4 regions of the Streptomyces sp. NBC_00461 genome follow, and region 1 is predicted to be linked to each of the others. Evidence: riboswitches for the same ligand, from Rfam matches in the RefSeq annotation. Region 1 holds a riboswitch; each other region holds the start of a gene.
What was found. A riboswitch is a leader RNA that binds a small molecule or an ion and turns the genes downstream of it on or off. The one in region 1 is predicted to bind cobalamin.
Positions count from the first base shown of each region.

Region 1 (4,205 bases):
GCGACGGTCCCGAAGAAGGAGGCGAAGACGCCGCCACGGTCGATGTCCCCGACCACGAGCACGGGAAGCCGCGCGTTCCGGGCGATCCCCATGTTCACGATGTCGGTCCGCCGCAGGTTGATCTCGGCGGGAGAACCCGCCCCCTCACAGATCACGGCGTCATACGTGCCCCGCAACTCGGCGAGGCAGTCGAGAACCGTCCCGAGAAGCTGCTGCTGCCGCCCCCCGTGGTATCCACGGGCACTCAGCTCGCCGACCGGCTTGCCCATGAGCACGACCTGACTGCTCTGCTCGCCACCGGGCTTGAGGAGCACGGGATTCATGAGCGCGGTGGGCTCGATCCGACAGGCCTGCGCCTGCATGGCCTGAGCCCGCCCGATCTCGGCGCCCTCCCGGGTGACGAACGAGTTGAGCGACATGTTCTGCGCCTTGAAGGGCGCGACCTTGACGCCTTGCCGCACCAGCCAGCGACAGATCCCGGCGGTGACGACGCTCTTGCCGGCGTCGGAGGTGGTACCGGCGACGAGCAGACCACCGCTCATTTCCCGTGTCCCTTCACCATGAGGCGCGCGGCGACACTGACGCCGAGCGCGAGGAGTCCGACGCGCCGCGAGAGCCGTACGGCCCGCTCGATGTCGGGCACGGCGACGGCGCGGCCTTCCCGGTTCAGGACCGGCCGGTGCTCGACCCGCCCCCCGTACGACAGGGTCCCGCCGAGCCGTACCCCGAGCGCCCCGGCGAACGAGGCCTCCACGGGACCGGCGTTGGGGCTCGGATGCGCGCCGGCGTCGGCACGCCAGGCCCGTACCGCACCACGCGGGTCACCACCGGCGACCGTCGCCAGTACGGCGGTCAGCCTGGCCCCCGGCCAGCCCGCCACGTCGTCCAGCCGCGCGGAAGCCCACCCGTAGCGCCGGTAGGTGGGCGACCTGTGCCCGACCATGGCGTCGAGGGTGTTGACGGCACGGAACCCGAGCAGCCCCGGCACCCCGCCGACGGCCCCCCACACCAGGGCCCCCACCACCGCGTCGGAGGTGTTCTCCGCGACGGATTCGACGACGGCCCGCGCGATCCCGTCGGCGTCCAGAGCCTGCGGATCCCGCCCGCACAGATGCGGCAGCCGGGCCCTGGCGGCCTCGACATCGCCCGACTCCAGCGCGCGCCCGATGCTTTGGGCCTCACGAGCGAGCGAAGTCCCCCCGACGACGGCCCATGTGGCGGCGGCGGTCACCGCGACGGAGGCGGCGGGGGAGCGTCGTACGGCAAAGGCGGCGACCGCGCCGATCCCGACGGCTCCACCGGCGCACACGAGGGCATGCAACGCGCCCCACCCGCGGTGGTCACGCCACAACACCCGTTCCACGGCCCCGGCGGCCCGCCCGAACGCGGCGACCGGATGCCCACGGCGCGGATCGCCGAGCAGGAGGTCACCGAGAAGGCCGGCGGCGGCGCCGTACGCGAAAACGCGATCGGCACGCACGGGGCTCAGCCGATCGCTGGGTCGGGTAGGGCTGGGTCGGTGCCTCTCAAACGGCAGCCGCGCATGGCGATTTGTCCTCACTCAGGGTGTCCACGCCCTGGTTCGACGAGACCGACGGTGAGAGTTCCTGGCTCCCGGGACTACCTACCCCGGTGACAGTGGCGGGACCGCGCCGGACTTCCACCGGCTTCCTCTCGCGCCGTCGTACATGGCTCCGGCAGTCCACCACGGGCCCGGAAGGGCAGTCAACTTGCTGTTGACCTGGGACGGAGGAGTGTGCGCAGGCCCACATCCGAGAGGTCGTGGGGGTCACGCAAACGCGTGGTGCCGGGACGGATCACCGTCCCGGCACCCAAGGGGTCCGAGGCCTCAGGCCTTGACCACCACCAGATAGATCCCGTACGCCACCGCCGCCGCGCACGCCGCGAAGCACACGTAGGCGGCCGTGACCGCGGCCGCGGCCGAGTCGCCCTGCGTGGCAGCGCGTTCGCGGCGCGACAGGCCCATGACGCCGAGGGTGAACAGGGCCACGAGGCCCACGGTGACCGCGAGGCTGACGCCGAAGACGGAGCCCAGAGCTGCCCAGTCGATCTTCATGCTGCTTCTCTTCCTTCGTGCCGGGTGCGCGGGCTCAGACGGCCGCGGCCGGCGGGATCGCGGGGTCGGGGGCGGTCGTGGCCGGGGCGGGGATCGTGGCCGTCAGGTCCTCGGTCACCGTGCCCGCCGGGGGCCGGGCCACGGCGGCGATCGCCGTGGTCACCACACCGGCCGGCTCCTCGGTCTCGTTGACGTTCGTCGCGTCGACGACCTCGCGCCGGGAGAGCTTCCAGATGGCCGCGCTGGAGGCGATCAGGAAGACGGCGACGACGGCCGTACCCCAGGCGCCGAGATCCGTGACCGACTCGGCCAGCGCGCCCACCAGGGCCGCGGCCGGCAGCGTCAGGCACCAGGCCACGAGCATCCGGGTCGCCGTCGACCAGCGGACCACGCCGCCTTTGCGGCCGAGGCCCGCACCCATCACCGAACCGGAGACGACGTGCGTGGTGGACAGGGAGAAGCCGAGGTGCGAGGAGGCCAGGATCGCCGTGGCCGCGCTGGTCTGGGCGGCGAAGCCCTGCTGCGGCTGGAGTTCGGTCAGGCCCTTGCCCATGGTGCGGATGATCCGCCAGCCGCCGAGGTAGGTGCCGAGCGCGATGGCGAGGCCCGCGGAGAGGATGACCCAGGTGGGCGGGTCGGAGTCGGGAGCGACGGCGCCGCCGGCGACCAGGGCGAGGGTGATGATGCCCATCGTCTTCTGTGCGTCGTTGGTGCCGTGGGCCAGCGAGACCAGGCCCGCGGAGGCGATCTGCCCGGCCCGGTAGCCCTTCGCGGCGGCCTTGCCGTCGGCCTTTTTGCCCAGGGTGTACGACAGTCGGGTCGCGAGCATCGCTGCGAGGCCCGCCACGATCGGGGCGGCGAGCGCGGGGATGAGCACCTTGGTGACGAGTACGTCGCCGTGTACGGCGCCCGTACCCGCCGAGGCGACGGTGGCGCCGATCAGACCGCCCATCAGGGCGTGCGAGGAGCTGGAGGGGAGCCCGACCAGCCAGGTCAGCAGGTTCCAGAGGATCGCGCCGACCAGCGCCGCGAATATGACCTCGGGACGTATGCCGGTCTCGTCGACGAGACCTTTGGAGATCGTGTTGGCGACCTCCACCGAGAGAAAGGCGCCAACAAGGTTCAGCACGGCGGACATGGCCACCGCGACCTTGGGCTTGAGTGCGCCGGTCGAGATGGTGGTGGCCATCGCGTTGGCGGTGTCGTGGAAACCGTTCGTGAAATCAAACGCGAGTGCGGTTACGACCACAATCGCGAGGATCAGCGAGAAGTTTTCCATTTACCCAGGCAATCGTTCGAGGTCATCGGTCAGTTGACCGTAGGAAACCTGAGTGAACGGAAGATGAACTGGGGAGGTCCCTGGAGTGTCTGGATGAGGGGGTCGCCGTACCGCCCGATCTCGGCGACCCTCTCGTCCCTTCTGTCCCTTGGTCAGTGGCCCCGGGCGAACGTCCTCAGCTGCGCCTGGGAGCCGTTGAAGAGATTCTGGTCACCCGGCAGGCCGCCGCTGTTGTCGTACTGCCAGAAGGTCCAGAACGACCATCCGGCCGGCAGTGAGCCCGCGTCCGCCGAGTCGTGGCGGGCGATCTACAGTGCGTGGTCGGAGGCGAAGGCGCGGCTGCCGCCGGTGCACGTGTTCCACCAGTGGGTGGTCGTGTAGATCACCGGACGACGGCCGGTGAGCTGCTTCAGCTCGTTGCTGAACGACTTGATCCAGTTGACCATGCCCGCCTTGCTCAGGCCGTAGCACTTGTGCCTGGAGTCGTACGGGTTGTACTCGATGTCGAGCGCGGGCGGCAGGGTCCAGCCGTCCGCGCTCCACCTCCCGCCGTTGCGCACGAAGTACGCCGCCTGCGTCGCGCCCGACGACTTGTTCGGCAGCGCGAAGTGGTACGCCCCGCGGATGATGCCGGCGGTGCGGGCGCCGTTGTACTGCTGGCTGAAGTACGGGTTGCGGTAGTTGGTGGACTCGGTCGCCTTGACGTATACGAATCTGGCGCCCCTGGCTTTCGCGCCGGACCAGTCGACGTTCTTCTGGTGCGAAGAGACGTCGTGCCCCTTCGGCGGGCTCGCCGCCGAGGCCGGAACCTCGGCGAGGGCGGACGCCCCGATGGCGAGTGCGGCCGCG
Region 1 is NZ_CP107902.1:2,284,385-2,288,589, reverse strand. Features, by position in the region: gene OG870_RS10950 (cobyric acid synthase) at 1-542, opposite strand, end outside; gene OG870_RS10945 (cobalamin biosynthesis protein) at 539-1,480, opposite strand; cobalamin riboswitch at 1,583-1,722, opposite strand; gene OG870_RS10940 (hypothetical protein) at 1,850-2,077, opposite strand; gene OG870_RS10935 (inorganic phosphate transporter) at 2,112-3,356, opposite strand; partial or broken gene OG870_RS10930 (lysozyme) at 3,509-4,205, opposite strand, start outside.

Region 2 (4,205 bases), 6.6 Mb from region 1:
ACGACGCCTCAAGTGATTCACCCGGTGACCGTCCGGAAGATCGGCCGGCGTTCGCCGGGTGTCGGCTCGTCGATAGCCTTGTCCTCATGACGCGCGCTTGGATCCTCCCGATGCTGTTCGTGCTCTGCGGCTCGTTCGTTGCGGCTGCTCTGCTCGTCGCGGGGGCCCCGACCGCAGCCGCGGCGCTCCTGGTCGTGTTTGTGCTGTTCGCGGGTATCAACTCACCGCTGATCTTCCCGAAGTCGGTCGGTGCGATGGAGGCACAACGCCGCAGCGCGGTCGACGGCCGGCCGGTCGTCTTCTGGCGGCCTGGCTGCACGTACTGCATCCGCCTGCGCCTCCGGTTGGGCCGAAGCGCCCGCCAGTTGCACTGGGTCGACATCTGGCGGGACCCGGCCGGGGCGACAGCGGTGAGGGCGGCCAACGACGGCAACGAGACCGTGCCGACCGTCGTCGTGGCGGGCCGGCCGCACACCAATCCCGATCCTGAGTGGGTACGCGCACAGCTCTCCCGCTCCGCGTGATCACCGGGGTGCCCTACGGGCGCCCCGTCGCCCCGCCGTCCGCCGTCCGTCGCCCCGCAGTAGTCAAACAGGCAGAACAGGAGTCACGGCGTGACCAGCCGCGTCACCTTCGTCTCACCCGCCATGAACCGATCCGTGCGGGAGGCCCGGTTCGACGACGGCAGTCCGCTCGACGCCGGTGGCGCAGCTCGCGCCCGGTCGGCCGCCGGCACGCTGTCCGCGGCCGACCGGGTCCTGGTCTCCCCCACGGTGCGCTGCCGGGAGACGGCCTCGGCCCTCGGTCTCGTCGCCGTGGAGGCGCCCGAGCTGGGCGGCATGGACATGGGCCGCTGGCGGGGCCGGACGCTCGGCGAGGTCAGTGCCGAAGAACCGGACCAGGTGGCCCACTGGCTGGCGGACCCTGCCGCGGCGCCGCACGGCGGGGAGTCCGTGCGGGCCCTCTGCGAACGCGTCGGCCGGTGGCTGGAGGCGACCGCGCAGACCGACGGCCGCACGCTCGTCGTGGTGGAGCCGGAGATCGTGCGGGCCACGGTGGTGAGGGTCCTCGCGGCGCATGAGGCCACGTTCTGGCGGCTCGATGTGCCTCCCCTGACGGCGACCGAGATCAGTGGACGCTCGGGGCGCTGGAACCTGCGGCTGGGGCAGACGCTCGGAGCGCGGGAGCCCGAGGGCGGACACTGACGCGGACAGGGGTGCCGGGAAGACGCCAAAGGGCCCCCGATGGTCCGGGGGCCCTCAAGGCGGTGGGTGGTTCAACCACTCAGTGGGGTACGGGAGTTGCCTGCCCCCATTGTGCGGTGTCTCCGTCAGTGGCAGGGGAAGCCGAGGAGGTGACGGGCGTCGTGCACCCACTCGTGTACGCCTTCGCCGGAGACGACGGAGGTGGCGCCCTGCTCGGCGCCGACGAAATAGAGCAGGACCAGCATCAGGACGCCGAAGAAGACCGCCCAGGGGGCTATCGCGTTCAGCGGCAGCTTGGCGGGTACGACAGGGGTGGCGGGTGTCGGCTGGGCGACGGTCTGCGCCATGGCAGAACCTCCTCGGGAGTACGCGTCCCATCTCAGTGGTGCACATGACGACAGCTGCGGGTCTGACTCGCGAGGCGTTCCGCCCGTACGGGGGGCCGTCCCGTTCACAGTGGCGCGACCGTGCCGGACTCTCACCGGCTTCCGCTCTGTCGTCGTCAACAACCCCGTGACAGTACCGTCTGACGGGAACATGGCCAAGGGCGCATGACCTGGATGATGTCCGTCGTGACCCCACCGGAGGATCAAGGTCGGGGGGTGAGAGACCGGGGTCACAATGTGATGGAGGGCAAGGTCACAGCCGTGCCCTCTGCTGCTCCTTTGTCGATCTGTCCTAGCATCCGAGCATGACGGTCCTGCCTGACGACGGGCTCACGCTGGCCGCCGAGTTCCCTGACGCGAACCTTGAACAGTGGCACGGCCTGGTGGCCGGCGTCCTGCGCAAGTCGGGCAAGGAAGTCTCCGGCGCGGCGGCGGAAGACGCCCTGTCCACCGCGCTGGAGGACGGGCTGCGCACCCGCCCCCTCTACACCGCGCTCGATGCCGCACCCGACCCGGGTCTCCCCGGCTTCGCGCCGTTCGTGCGCGCGAGCCGCGCCGAGGGGAACACCGCCGGCGGCTGGGACGTACGCCAGCGGCACACGGTCGCCGACAACGGCGCGGCACTCACGGACCTGGAGAACGGCGTCACCTCGCTCTGGCTGGTCCTGGGCGAGAGCGAGGGCGGCATCCCGGTGTCGTCGCTCGGCCGGGTCTTGGACGGCGTGTACCTCGACCTGGCGCCTGTCGTTCTCGACGCGGGCAGCGAAGTCGAGCCCGCCGCACGGGAGTTGCTGCGGATCTACGAGGAGCGGGGCGTCGCCAAGGAGGCGGTGCGCGGCAGTCTGGGCGCCGATCCGCTGGGGCACGAGGCTCGTACGGGCAGCGCGTCGGACTTCGCTCCGGTGGCCTCCCTCGCCCTGCGCTGCGCCGAGGAGTACCCGGGGCTGCGGGCACTGACCGTGGACGCGCTGCCGTACCACGAGGCGGGCGGTTCGGCGGCGCAGGAGCTGGGCTCCTCACTGGCGAGTGGTGTCGCCTATCTGCGTGAGCTGACCGAGGCGGGGCTGAGCGTCGAACAGGCCTGCGCGCAGCTGGAGTTCCGCTACGCGGCGACGGCCGACCAGTTCCTGACCATCGCCAAGCTGCGGGCGGCGCGCCGGCTGTGGGCGCGGGTGGCCGAGGTGTGCGGGGCGCCGGGCGCCGGCGCGCAGCTGCAGCACGTGGTGACCTCGCCGGTGATGATGACGCGCCGCGACCCCTGGGTGAACATGCTGCGCGCGACGATCGCCACGCTGGCCGCCGGAGTCGGCGGCGCCGACGCCGTCACCGTGCTCCCCTTCGACCACGCACTCGGTCTGCCGGACGCCTTCGCGCGCCGCATCGCGCGCAACACCTCGACGATCCTGGTCGAGGAATCGCATCTGTCCCGGGTGATCGACCCGGCGGGCGGCTCCTGGTACGTGGAGCGGCTCACCGACGAACTCGCCCACGCGGGCTGGGAGTTCTTCCGCCACATCGAGGGACTCGGCGGCCAGGCGGCCGCCCTGCGCTCGGGCCGGCTCGGTGCGGACCTGGCGGCCACGTGGGAGGCGCGCAGCGCGAAGCTCGCCAGGCGCCGCGAACCCATCACCGGCGTCAGCGAGTTCCCGCACCTCGGCGAGAAGCCCGTGGAGCGCGCCCCCGCGCCCCCGTCATCCTCCGGTGGCCTGCCGCGCGTGCGGCGCGACGAGGCGTACGAGGCCCTGCGCGCCCGCTCCGACGCCCACCTCGCGGCGACCGGATCCCGGCCGCGTCTCTTCCTGGCCACCATCGGCCCCGCCGCCGCCCACACCGCGCGCACGACCTTCGCCGCCAACCTCTTCCAGGCCGGCGGTGTCGAGCCCGTCACCGAGGGCACGTTCGAGGACAGCGGCGCCACCGAGGTCTGCCTGTGCTCCAGCGACGCGCTGTACGAGGAACAGGCCGAGGGCGTCGTACAGACCCTCAGGGCGGCGGGCGCACGGCACGTGTTCCTCGCCGGCCGGCCCGGGCAGTACACCGACGTGGACTCCTACGTCTTCGCGGGCTGCGACGCCGTCGCCGTGCTCACCGCCACCCTCGACCGCATGGGAGTGTCCTGATGGGAATCCCCGACTTCACCGGCATCGAGCTGGGGACCCCGACCACCGACGGCGGCGCCGACGAGTGGCGTACGGCCGTGAAGAACGCCACGCAGGGGGCCGAGCCCGTCTGGGAGACGCCGGAGGGCATCGCGGTCAAGCCGCTCTACACCGGCCGTGACCTGGAGGGCCTGGACTTCCTGGAGACGTACCCGGGCGTCGCGCCGTACCTGCGCGGCCCGTACCCGACGATGTACGTCAACCAGCCCTGGACGATCCGCCAGTACGCGGGCTTCTCCACCGCCGAGGAGTCCAACGCCTTCTACCGCCGCAACCTCGCGGCCGGCCAGAAGGGCCTGTCGATCGCCTTCGACCTTCCCACGCACCGGGGTTACGACAGCGACCACCCGCGCGTGACCGGTGACGTCGGCATGGCGGGTGTGGCCATCGACTCCATCTACGACATGCGGCAGCTGTTCGACGGCATCCCGCTGGACAAGATGACCGTGTCGATG
Region 2 is NZ_CP107902.1:8,909,003-8,913,207, reverse strand. Features, by position in the region: gene OG870_RS41285 (glutaredoxin domain-containing protein) at 87-524, shown strand; gene OG870_RS41280 (histidine phosphatase family protein) at 615-1,205, shown strand; gene OG870_RS41275 (CbtB domain-containing protein) at 1,331-1,552, opposite strand; cobalamin riboswitch at 1,588-1,747, opposite strand; gene OG870_RS41270 (methylmalonyl-CoA mutase family protein) at 1,897-3,711, shown strand; gene scpA (methylmalonyl-CoA mutase) at 3,711-4,205, shown strand, end outside.
Region 2: linked by a shared signal. The riboswitch ahead of OG870_RS41275 (CbtB domain-containing protein) and the one ahead of OG870_RS10945 (cobalamin biosynthesis protein) in region 1 are both predicted to bind cobalamin.

Region 3 (4,205 bases), 4.3 Mb from region 1:
GCGGCGACCTGTACACCGCCTACACCTTCGTGGCGGTCCCGGCGGCGATCTACGCGGCGGGCGCGGCCGGCTTCTTCGCGGTGCCGTACACCATCCTCGTGTACCCGCTGATCTTCACGTTCCTGCCCCGCCTGTGGTCGGTCTCGCACCGGCACGGGTACGTGACGACCTCGGACTTCGTGCGCGGCCGCTTCGGCTCGAAGGGGCTGTCGCTGGCGGTCGCCGTCACCGGCATCCTGGCCACCATGCCGTACATCGCGCTCCAACTGGTCGGCATCCAGGCCGTCCTCGACGTGATGGGAGTGGGCGGCGGCGAGAACACCAACTGGTTCGTGAAGGACCTGCCGCTGCTGATCGCGTTCGGCGTGCTGGCGGCCTACACGTACTCCTCGGGTCTGCGGGCCCCCGCGCTGATCGCGTTCGTGAAGGACGGGCTGATCTACCTCGTCATCGCGGTGGCGATCATCTACATCCCGATCAAGCTGGGCGGCTTCGACGACATCTTCGCGAAGGCGGGTCACGCGTTCGCGCAGACCAACCCGGCGACGGGCAAGCCGCGCGGTGCGCTGGCGCCGGCCGAGCCGGGCCAATGGACGTACGCCACACTGGCGTTGGGCTCCGCGCTCGCGCTCTTCATGTACCCGCACTCGATCACGGCGACGCTGTCCTCGAAGAGCCGCAACGTGATCCGCCGCAACACCACGATCCTGCCGCTGTACTCCCTGATGCTGGGCCTCCTCGCCCTGCTGGGCTTCATGGCGATCGCGGCGGGGGTCAAGGTCACGAACGGGCAGCTGGCGATCCCGCAGCTGTTCGAGAACATGTTCCCCGACTGGTTCGCGGGCGTGGCCTTCGCGGCGATCGGCATCGGCGCCCTCGTCCCGGCGGCCATCATGTCGATCGCGGCCGCGAACCTCTTCACCCGCAACATCTACAAGGACTTCATCAAGCCGGACGCGACGCCCGCGCAGGAGACCAAGGTCTCCAAGCTGGTCTCGCTGCTGGTGAAGGTGGGCGCGCTCGTCTTCGTCCTCACCATGGACAAGACGGTCGCGATCAACTTCCAGCTCCTGGGCGGCATCTGGATCCTGCAGACCTTCCCGGCCCTGGTCGGCGGTCTGTTCACCCGCTGGTTCCACCGCTGGGCGCTGCTCGCGGGCTGGGCGGTCGGCATGGTCTACGGCACCCTCGCCGCGTACGGCGTCGCCTCGCCGACGCAGAAGCACTTCGGCGGCTCGGCCAAGGAGATCCCCGGCATCGGGGAGATCGGCTACATCGGCCTGACGGCGTTCGTCCTGAACGTGGTGGTGACGGTGGTCCTGACCTTCGTCCTCAAGGCCGTGAAGGCCCCGGAGGGCATCGACGAGACCAGGCCGGAGGACTACACGGCGGACGCGGGCGACGCGGGCGTCCAGGTGGCACTGCCTCCGGCGACCGCGGGGACGTCCCACTAGCGGTTACGGCGATCAGCGGGCCGTCGGAGTAATCCGGCGGCCCGTTGTCGTACCCGTCCGGCAGACTCGGGACCATGGACATCGTGATCAGGCAGGCGGAGCCCGAAGAGTACGAGACCATCGGCGAGATCACCGCCCAGGCCTACCTTCAGGACGGCCTGCTCACCTTCGGCGAGAGCGTCGGCGAGTTGAGGGACGTCGCCAAGCGAGCGGCCGCCGCCGAGGTGCTGGTCGCCGACCTGGGTGGCCGGCCGGTCGGAGGCGTCACCTACGTCCCGTCCGGCGGCCCCATGGCAGACCTGGCCGGCCCGGGAGAGGCCGAGATACGCATGCTGGCCGTCGACAGGGCAGCCCGCGGCCGAGGCGCGGGAGAAGCCCTCGTACGCGCCTGTGTCGACCGGGCAAGAGCCGCGGAGTGCACCGGCATCGTCCTGTGCACCCAGCCGCTCATGCATGCCGCCCACCGCATCTACGAACGCGCCGGATTCGTCCGCACCCCCGGGCGCGACTGGAACCCGATCCCGGGCCACGACTTCACACTCCTCACCTATGAGTTGACGCTCTGACACGCTCCGAAATCACCGCGACACAACATATGGGGGTGCCGTCCTCACCCGGCACAAGATGTATGCTCATGCTCGCTGTCGTCGCAGGGGAATCCGGTGCGAATCCGGAACTGTCCCGCAACGGTGTACTCATGCGTGTTCGCACACGTATGGGCGTCAGTCCGAGGACCTGCCGACAGTGCGCCCGGCCGAACCGTCCGGGTGCTCAGACGTCCGGGCCTCGTGGAATGGGCCGGTGGACGCGACGCCGTGCGCGCTCGTGCTTCCCCCTGCCCTCCGCAAGGCCCCGTGCCGAGCGAGGGAGAGCCCCACGTGACCATCGCGCCAGCCGAACCGGCTTCAGCGACACCGTCCGCGACAACGGCGACAACGGACGGCCCGGGAACCGCACTGCTGCGGACCCTGACCGAGCTGACCGCCGGCCTCCCCGGAGCCGACCCCGGCCGGGTCGCCGCCGCCGCGCTGCGCGGCCGCTCGGCGCAGGCGGACGAGGCGGAGCTGCGCGAGCTGGCCACGGAGGCGGCCGCCGGGCTCATCTCGGAGGACCCCGTGTACTCGCGGCTGGCCGCGCGTCTGCTCACCATCAGCATCGCCGCCGAGGCCGCCTCGCAGGGCGTCACCACCTTCACCGAGTCGGTCGAAGTGGGCCACCGGGAAGGGCTCGTCGCCGACCGCACGGCGGAGTTCGTCCGCCTGCACGCCGCGCGCCTCGACGCACTCGTGGACCCCGAGGCGGACGACCGCTTCGGCTACTTCGGCCTGCGCACCCTCCACAGCCGTTACCTGCTCCGGCACCCGATCACCCGCCGGGTGATCGAGACGCCCCAGCACTTCATGCTGCGTGTCGCCGCCGGTCTCGCCGACGACACCCCGTCCGCTTCGGAAACGGGCCCCCGCCCGGTGGACGAAGTCGCCGCGCTCTACGGCCTGATGAGCCGCCTCGACTACCTCCCCTCCTCCCCCACCCTCTTCAACTCCGGCACCCGGCACCCCCAGATGTCGTCCTGCTACCTCCTCGACTCCCCGCTCGACGAGCTGGACTCCATCTACGACCGCTACCACCAGGTCGCCCGCCTCTCCAAGCACGCCGGCGGAATCGGCCTCGCCTACTCCCGTGTCCGCAGCCGCGGTTCACTGATCCGCGGCACCAACGGGCACTCCAACGGCATCGTCCCGTTCCTCAAGACCCTCGACGCCTCGGTGGCCGCCGTGAACCAGGGCGGCCGGCGCAAGGGCGCGGCCGCCGTCTACCTGGAGACCTGGCACTCCGACATCGAGGAGTTCCTGGAGCTGCGCGACAACACCGGTGAGGACGCCCGCCGTACGCACAACCTGAACCTGGCGCACTGGATCCCCGACGAGTTCATGCGCCGGGTGAACGCCGACGAGCCGTGGAGCCTGTTCTCCCCCGCCGACGTGCCCGAGCTGGTCGACCTGTGGGGTGCGGAGTTCGATGCCGCGTACCGCAGGGCGGAGGCGGCGGGCCTCGCCCGCAGGACCATCCCGGCCCGCGAACTCTACGGCCGCATGATGCGCACCCTGGCCCAGACCGGCAACGGCTGGATGACCTTCAAGGACGCCTCCAACCGCACCGCCAACCAGACGGCCGAGCCGGGCCACGTCGTCCACTCCTCCAACCTCTGCACGGAGATCCTGGAGGTCACCGACGACGGCGAGACGGCGGTGTGCAACCTGGGTTCGGTGAACCTGGCGGCGTTCGTGGCCGGTCAGGACATCGACTGGGAACGGCTCGACGAGACCGTCCGCACGGCCGTCACCTTCCTCGACCGCGTCGTCGACATCAACTTCTACCCCACCGAGCAGGCCGGCCGGTCGAACGCGCGCTGGCGCCCCGTCGGCCTCGGCGCCATGGGCCTGCAGGACGTCTTCTTCAAGCTGCGCCTGCCCTTCGACTCGCCCGCGGCCCGCCGGCTCTCCACCCGCATCGCCGAGCGCATCATGCTCGCCGCGTACGAGGCCTCCGCCGACCTCGCCGAGCGCAACGGCCCGGTGCCGGCCTGGGAGAAGACCCGTACGGCCAGGGGAGTCCTGCACCCCGACCACTACGACACGCAACACGCCTGGCCGGAGCGCTGGGCGGCGCTGCGCGAGCGCATCGCGAAGGTCGGCCTGCGCAACTCCCTCCTCCTCGCGATCGCCCCCACCGCCACCATCGCCTCGATCG
Region 3 is NZ_CP107902.1:6,556,816-6,561,020, reverse strand. Features, by position in the region: gene mctP (monocarboxylate uptake permease MctP) at 1-1,454, shown strand, start outside; gene OG870_RS30800 (GNAT family N-acetyltransferase) at 1,529-2,020, shown strand; cobalamin riboswitch at 2,083-2,211, shown strand; gene OG870_RS30795 (ribonucleoside-diphosphate reductase subunit alpha) at 2,333-4,205, shown strand, end outside.
Region 3: linked by a shared signal. The riboswitch ahead of OG870_RS30795 (ribonucleoside-diphosphate reductase subunit alpha) and the one ahead of OG870_RS10945 (cobalamin biosynthesis protein) in region 1 are both predicted to bind cobalamin.

Region 4 (4,205 bases), 5.1 Mb from region 1:
CACGACCGACCTGTCGCTGCGCTTCGACCCGGTCTACGAGCCGATCTCGCGTCGCTTCTACGAGAACCCCGCGGAGTTCGCGGACGCCTTCGCCCGTGCCTGGTACAAGCTGACCCACCGTGACATGGGTCCGAAGTCGCTGTACCTCGGCCCGGAGGTCCCGGCGGAGACCCTGCTGTGGCAGGACCCGCTGCCCGAGGCCCAGGGCGAGCCGATCGACGCCGCCGACGTGGCGTCCCTCAAGGCCAAGCTGCTCGACTCGCCTCTGACCGTCTCCCAGCTGGTCTCCACCGCGTGGGCGTCGGCCTCGACGTTCCGCAACAGCGACAAGCGCGGCGGTGCCAACGGCGCCCGTATCCGTCTGCAGCCGCAGGCCGGCTGGGACGTCAACGAGCCCGACGAGCTGGCGCAGGTGCTGCGTGTCCTTGAGGGCATCCAGTCGGAGTTCAACTCCGGCGCCAAGAAGGTCTCCCTGGCCGACCTGATCGTCCTGGGTGGCGCCGCCGCCGTGGAGAAGGCCGCCAAGGACGCCGGTCACGACATCGAGGTGCCCTTCACCCCGGGTCGTGTGGACGCCACGGAGGAGCACACCGACGCGGAGTCCTTCGCCGCCCTTGAGCCCACCGCCGACGGCTTCCGCAACTACCTGGGCAAGGGCAACCGCCTGCCGGCCGAGTACCTGCTGCTCGACCGGGCGAACCTGCTGGGCCTGAGCGCTCCCGAGCTGACCGTCCTCGTCGGCGGCCTGCGCGTCCTGGGCGCCAACCACCAGCAGACCTCGTACGGCGTCTTCACCGACACCCCGGGCAAGCTGACGAACGACTTCTTCGTCAACCTGCTCGACCTGGGCACGACGTGGAAGTCCACCTCCGAGGACCAGAACACCTTCGAGGGCCGCGACGACGCGACCGGCGAGGTCAAGTGGACCGGCACCCGCGCCGACCTCGTCTTCGGCTCGAACTCCGAGCTGCGCGCGGTCGCCGAGGTCTACGCGGCCGACGACGCGAAGGAGAAGTTCGTGAAGGACTTCGTCGACGCGTGGGTCAAGGTCTCGAACGCGGACCGCTTCGACCTCGTCTGACGGTCCGACCCGTCTGACGGTCCGATCCGTCCGACCGTCAGACCTGCCTGACCAAGACGTCCGGGCCGGCCCACAGGGGCCGGCCCGGACGTCGTTTGCCTGCGGGCCGGTCGCTCGCTCATGAGCCCGGGCCCGGCTTGACGGTCTTCATCGTGAAGTGCGAGGTGACGTTCCTGATCCGGGGGATGGTCATGACCCGCTGGCTCAGAAACGCCTCGTAGGCGGGCAGCTCGGCGCTCTGGCCGCCGATCTGCCGTCGGCCGACGATGAGTTGCTCGTACTCCGCCACGGTCAGGGCGATCGCCTCACGGCCGCCCAGGGTGATACGGCGGGGCCGGGGGAACGCGAGAGGGCCCCCGGATGGTTCCGCGGGGGCCCTCTCACCTGTTCGATTCGTGGTCAGCTGGGAGCGGCGACCGTCGCCTTCGCGGCCGCCGACACGGGCTTCGGGTTCAGCAACCGCTCGGCCAGCTCGCCGAAGACGAGTCCGAAGCTGCCCCAGAGGGTGGCCTGGATGGCCAGGGCGGCGAGTCGGAACCGCCACAGCACGGTGGCCGGGAAGTCCTTCGGCACCTCGTTGATGACGGGCAGGAACTCGTACGCCAGGCCGATCACGACGGCGAACGCGGCAACCGCGACCACCGTCGCCCACCAGGTGCCCAGGTTCGGCTGGAGTCGCTTGCCGAGGATGGTGGCTGCGATCGCAAGGAGCACGCTGAGCAGCATCATCAGGAAGTACAGGGTGGTCCGCCTGCCGATGGTGTCGGGCTCGCCGACCGACGGCGGATTGGCCGGGTACTTCAGGAACGGCACCACGTACACCGCCAGCAGCGCGCAGCCGGACAGCAGCAGTGCGGTCGCCCGCGGCGAGAAGCGGCCGACGCGGCCGAGCGCGAAGCAGTAGGCGAGCGCGGCGATGCCACCGAACGCGACCCCGTAGAGCAGAACGCCGGTGGCGAGACCGGCGGTTGACTGCAGGGAGCGGGAGACGACTTCCATCTCGTGCTCGTGGGAGTGCGCCTCCTCGAAGCCGATCGCCTTGTCTACATACGGTTCACCGAGCAGATAGGCGGCGACGAGGGCGAGCACGCCGGCGGCCAGGCCGGCGAGCATGCCCCGCACGAGGAGGTTTCTTACCGTTGTGGAGTTCATGGGTGTGCGGCGTCCCTCGTATCAGTGGCAGGGGAAGCCGAGCAGGTGACGGGCATCGTGTACCCACTCATGGACGTCCGTGCCGCTGAACACGGAGGTGGCGCCCTGTTCGGCGCCGACGAAGTAGAGCAGGACCAGCATCAGGACGCCGACGAAGACGGCCCAGGGGGCTATGTCCTTCAGCGGCAGCTTGGCGGGTACGACGGGGGTGGTGACTGTCGGCTGGGCGACATGCTGCGCCATGGCAGGGCCTCCTCGGGAGCTCGCGTCCCATCTCGGTGGTGCACATGACGACGGCTACGGGTCTGACTCGCCACCACCCCCTGCGGGGCGGCGGCACACAGTGGCGCGACCGTGCCGGACTCTCACCGGCTTCCGTCTTGCCGTCGTCGATATCAGACCGACGGTACCGTGTGCCGCGAACCTGGCCAATACCGCACCACCTGGAGTGATCTCCCTCTCTCCCGGCAAGTGGCCCCTGCGTGCCATCGGTCAGGTGCCGGCCACGCCGTCCAGCTTGCCCGCCTTCGCCTCCTCCACCAGCGAGGCGAACTGGTCGGCGCTCATCTGGACGCGCTGGCCGAAGTCGTCGGTGAGCAGGACGCGGCGCTCGGCGGGCGCGCTCGGGTCGACGAAGAGCTGCGGACAGCCGCAGTCGCAGTCACCGCAGAAGGTCGCCAGCGGTTCCAGACCGGTGATGTCGCTCATCATGTACTGCCCTTCGGGAAGCAGGAAACGGGAGGCGGGGAGGTCGGGCGGCCGGAGGCATGTCGAGCGCCCGGGGCCGGGGTACTGGCCTGGGCATACCCTCGGGCGCGCGGAGCGACCCGCCCGCGCGCAGGGCGGCAGGGGCCCGGGCCTGCGGTGCCATGCGCCCGTTCACCCCCGGTGCTTCCGTTCCACCGCGGCTCACGGGAACCAGAGCCATTGCTTCGACGACATCCTGAGGAGGCGTCATTTGTTCACCGCACCACGCAAGGGGTGGTGGAGTGACGGAGTGACTGTCACGGCCGCCTGAGGTCCTCGTCGGCGATGGTGCGGTCGTGGGCGAGCGGCTGGGCCCTGTAGGTGATGCGGACGACGCCGTCGGCGTGCCGCTCGGCGGTCGCCCGTACGCCGAAGACGTCCCTGAGGATCTCCGGGGTCAGCACCTCCAGGACCGGCCCCGCGGCCACCACCGCTCCCTCGTGCAGGACGACAAAGGGGTCGCAGAGCCGGGCGGCCAGGTCGAGGTGGTGCAGCACCGCCAGCGTGGTGATCCCGGTGGCACGGATCAGGTCCAGGAGTTCGAACCGGGCGCGGATGTCGAGGTGGTTGGTGAGCTCGTCCAGGACGAGGAGCTGGGTGCTCTGCGCCAACGCCCTTGCCAACAGGACGCGTTGGCGTTCGCCGCCGGAGATGGAGGCGTATTCGCGGTCCGCGTACGGCCGTACGCCGCAGTGGTCGATGGCCTCCTCCACCGCCCGGTGGTCCTCGGCGCCGTCGCGCCCCAGCAGGCCGTGATGCGGGGCGCGGCCCCAGCGCGACGATCTCGGTGACGGTCAGGCCGGTGGTGTTGCCGCCGGCGTCCTGGAGGACCGCCGCGGTGCGGCGGGCCGCGGCGCGGGCGGACAGCGTCCGGACGTCGTCGTCGCCGACCCTGACGACCCCCTCCGCCGGGCGCAGCGAGCGGTAGACGGCCCGCAACAGGGTTGACTTGCCACTGCCGAGCCCGGCAGCCGCGGCACCGCCGCCCAGAGTGATGACGAGCACCGCGCCGAGCGTGGCGCCGTAGGAGAAGCCCAGCACGGTGGGGTCGGCCAGTGGGTTGGACACCACCGTCTGCAGGACCGCGCCCGACACGGCGATGGCGGCGCCGACCAGGGCGGCCCGACCGAGGGCGAGGAGTGTGGAGACCTCGGCGACGGAAGCGCCGTTCATGGGACGACCCGGCTGGGAGCCCGCTTGAACGTCGTCTTCTGGCCGCAGTTCT
Region 4 is NZ_CP107902.1:7,355,103-7,359,307, reverse strand. Features, by position in the region: gene katG (catalase/peroxidase HPI) at 1-1,081, shown strand, start outside; gene OG870_RS34325 (hypothetical protein) at 1,200-1,370, opposite strand; gene OG870_RS34320 (CbtA family protein) at 1,481-2,233, opposite strand; gene OG870_RS34315 (CbtB domain-containing protein) at 2,255-2,476, opposite strand; cobalamin riboswitch at 2,511-2,662, opposite strand; gene OG870_RS34310 (hypothetical protein) at 2,726-2,941, opposite strand; partial or broken gene OG870_RS34305 (iron chelate uptake ABC transporter family permease subunit) at 3,238-4,102, opposite strand; gene OG870_RS34300 (hypothetical protein) at 4,150-4,205, opposite strand, start outside.
Region 4: linked by a shared signal. The riboswitch ahead of OG870_RS34315 (CbtB domain-containing protein) and the one ahead of OG870_RS10945 (cobalamin biosynthesis protein) in region 1 are both predicted to bind cobalamin.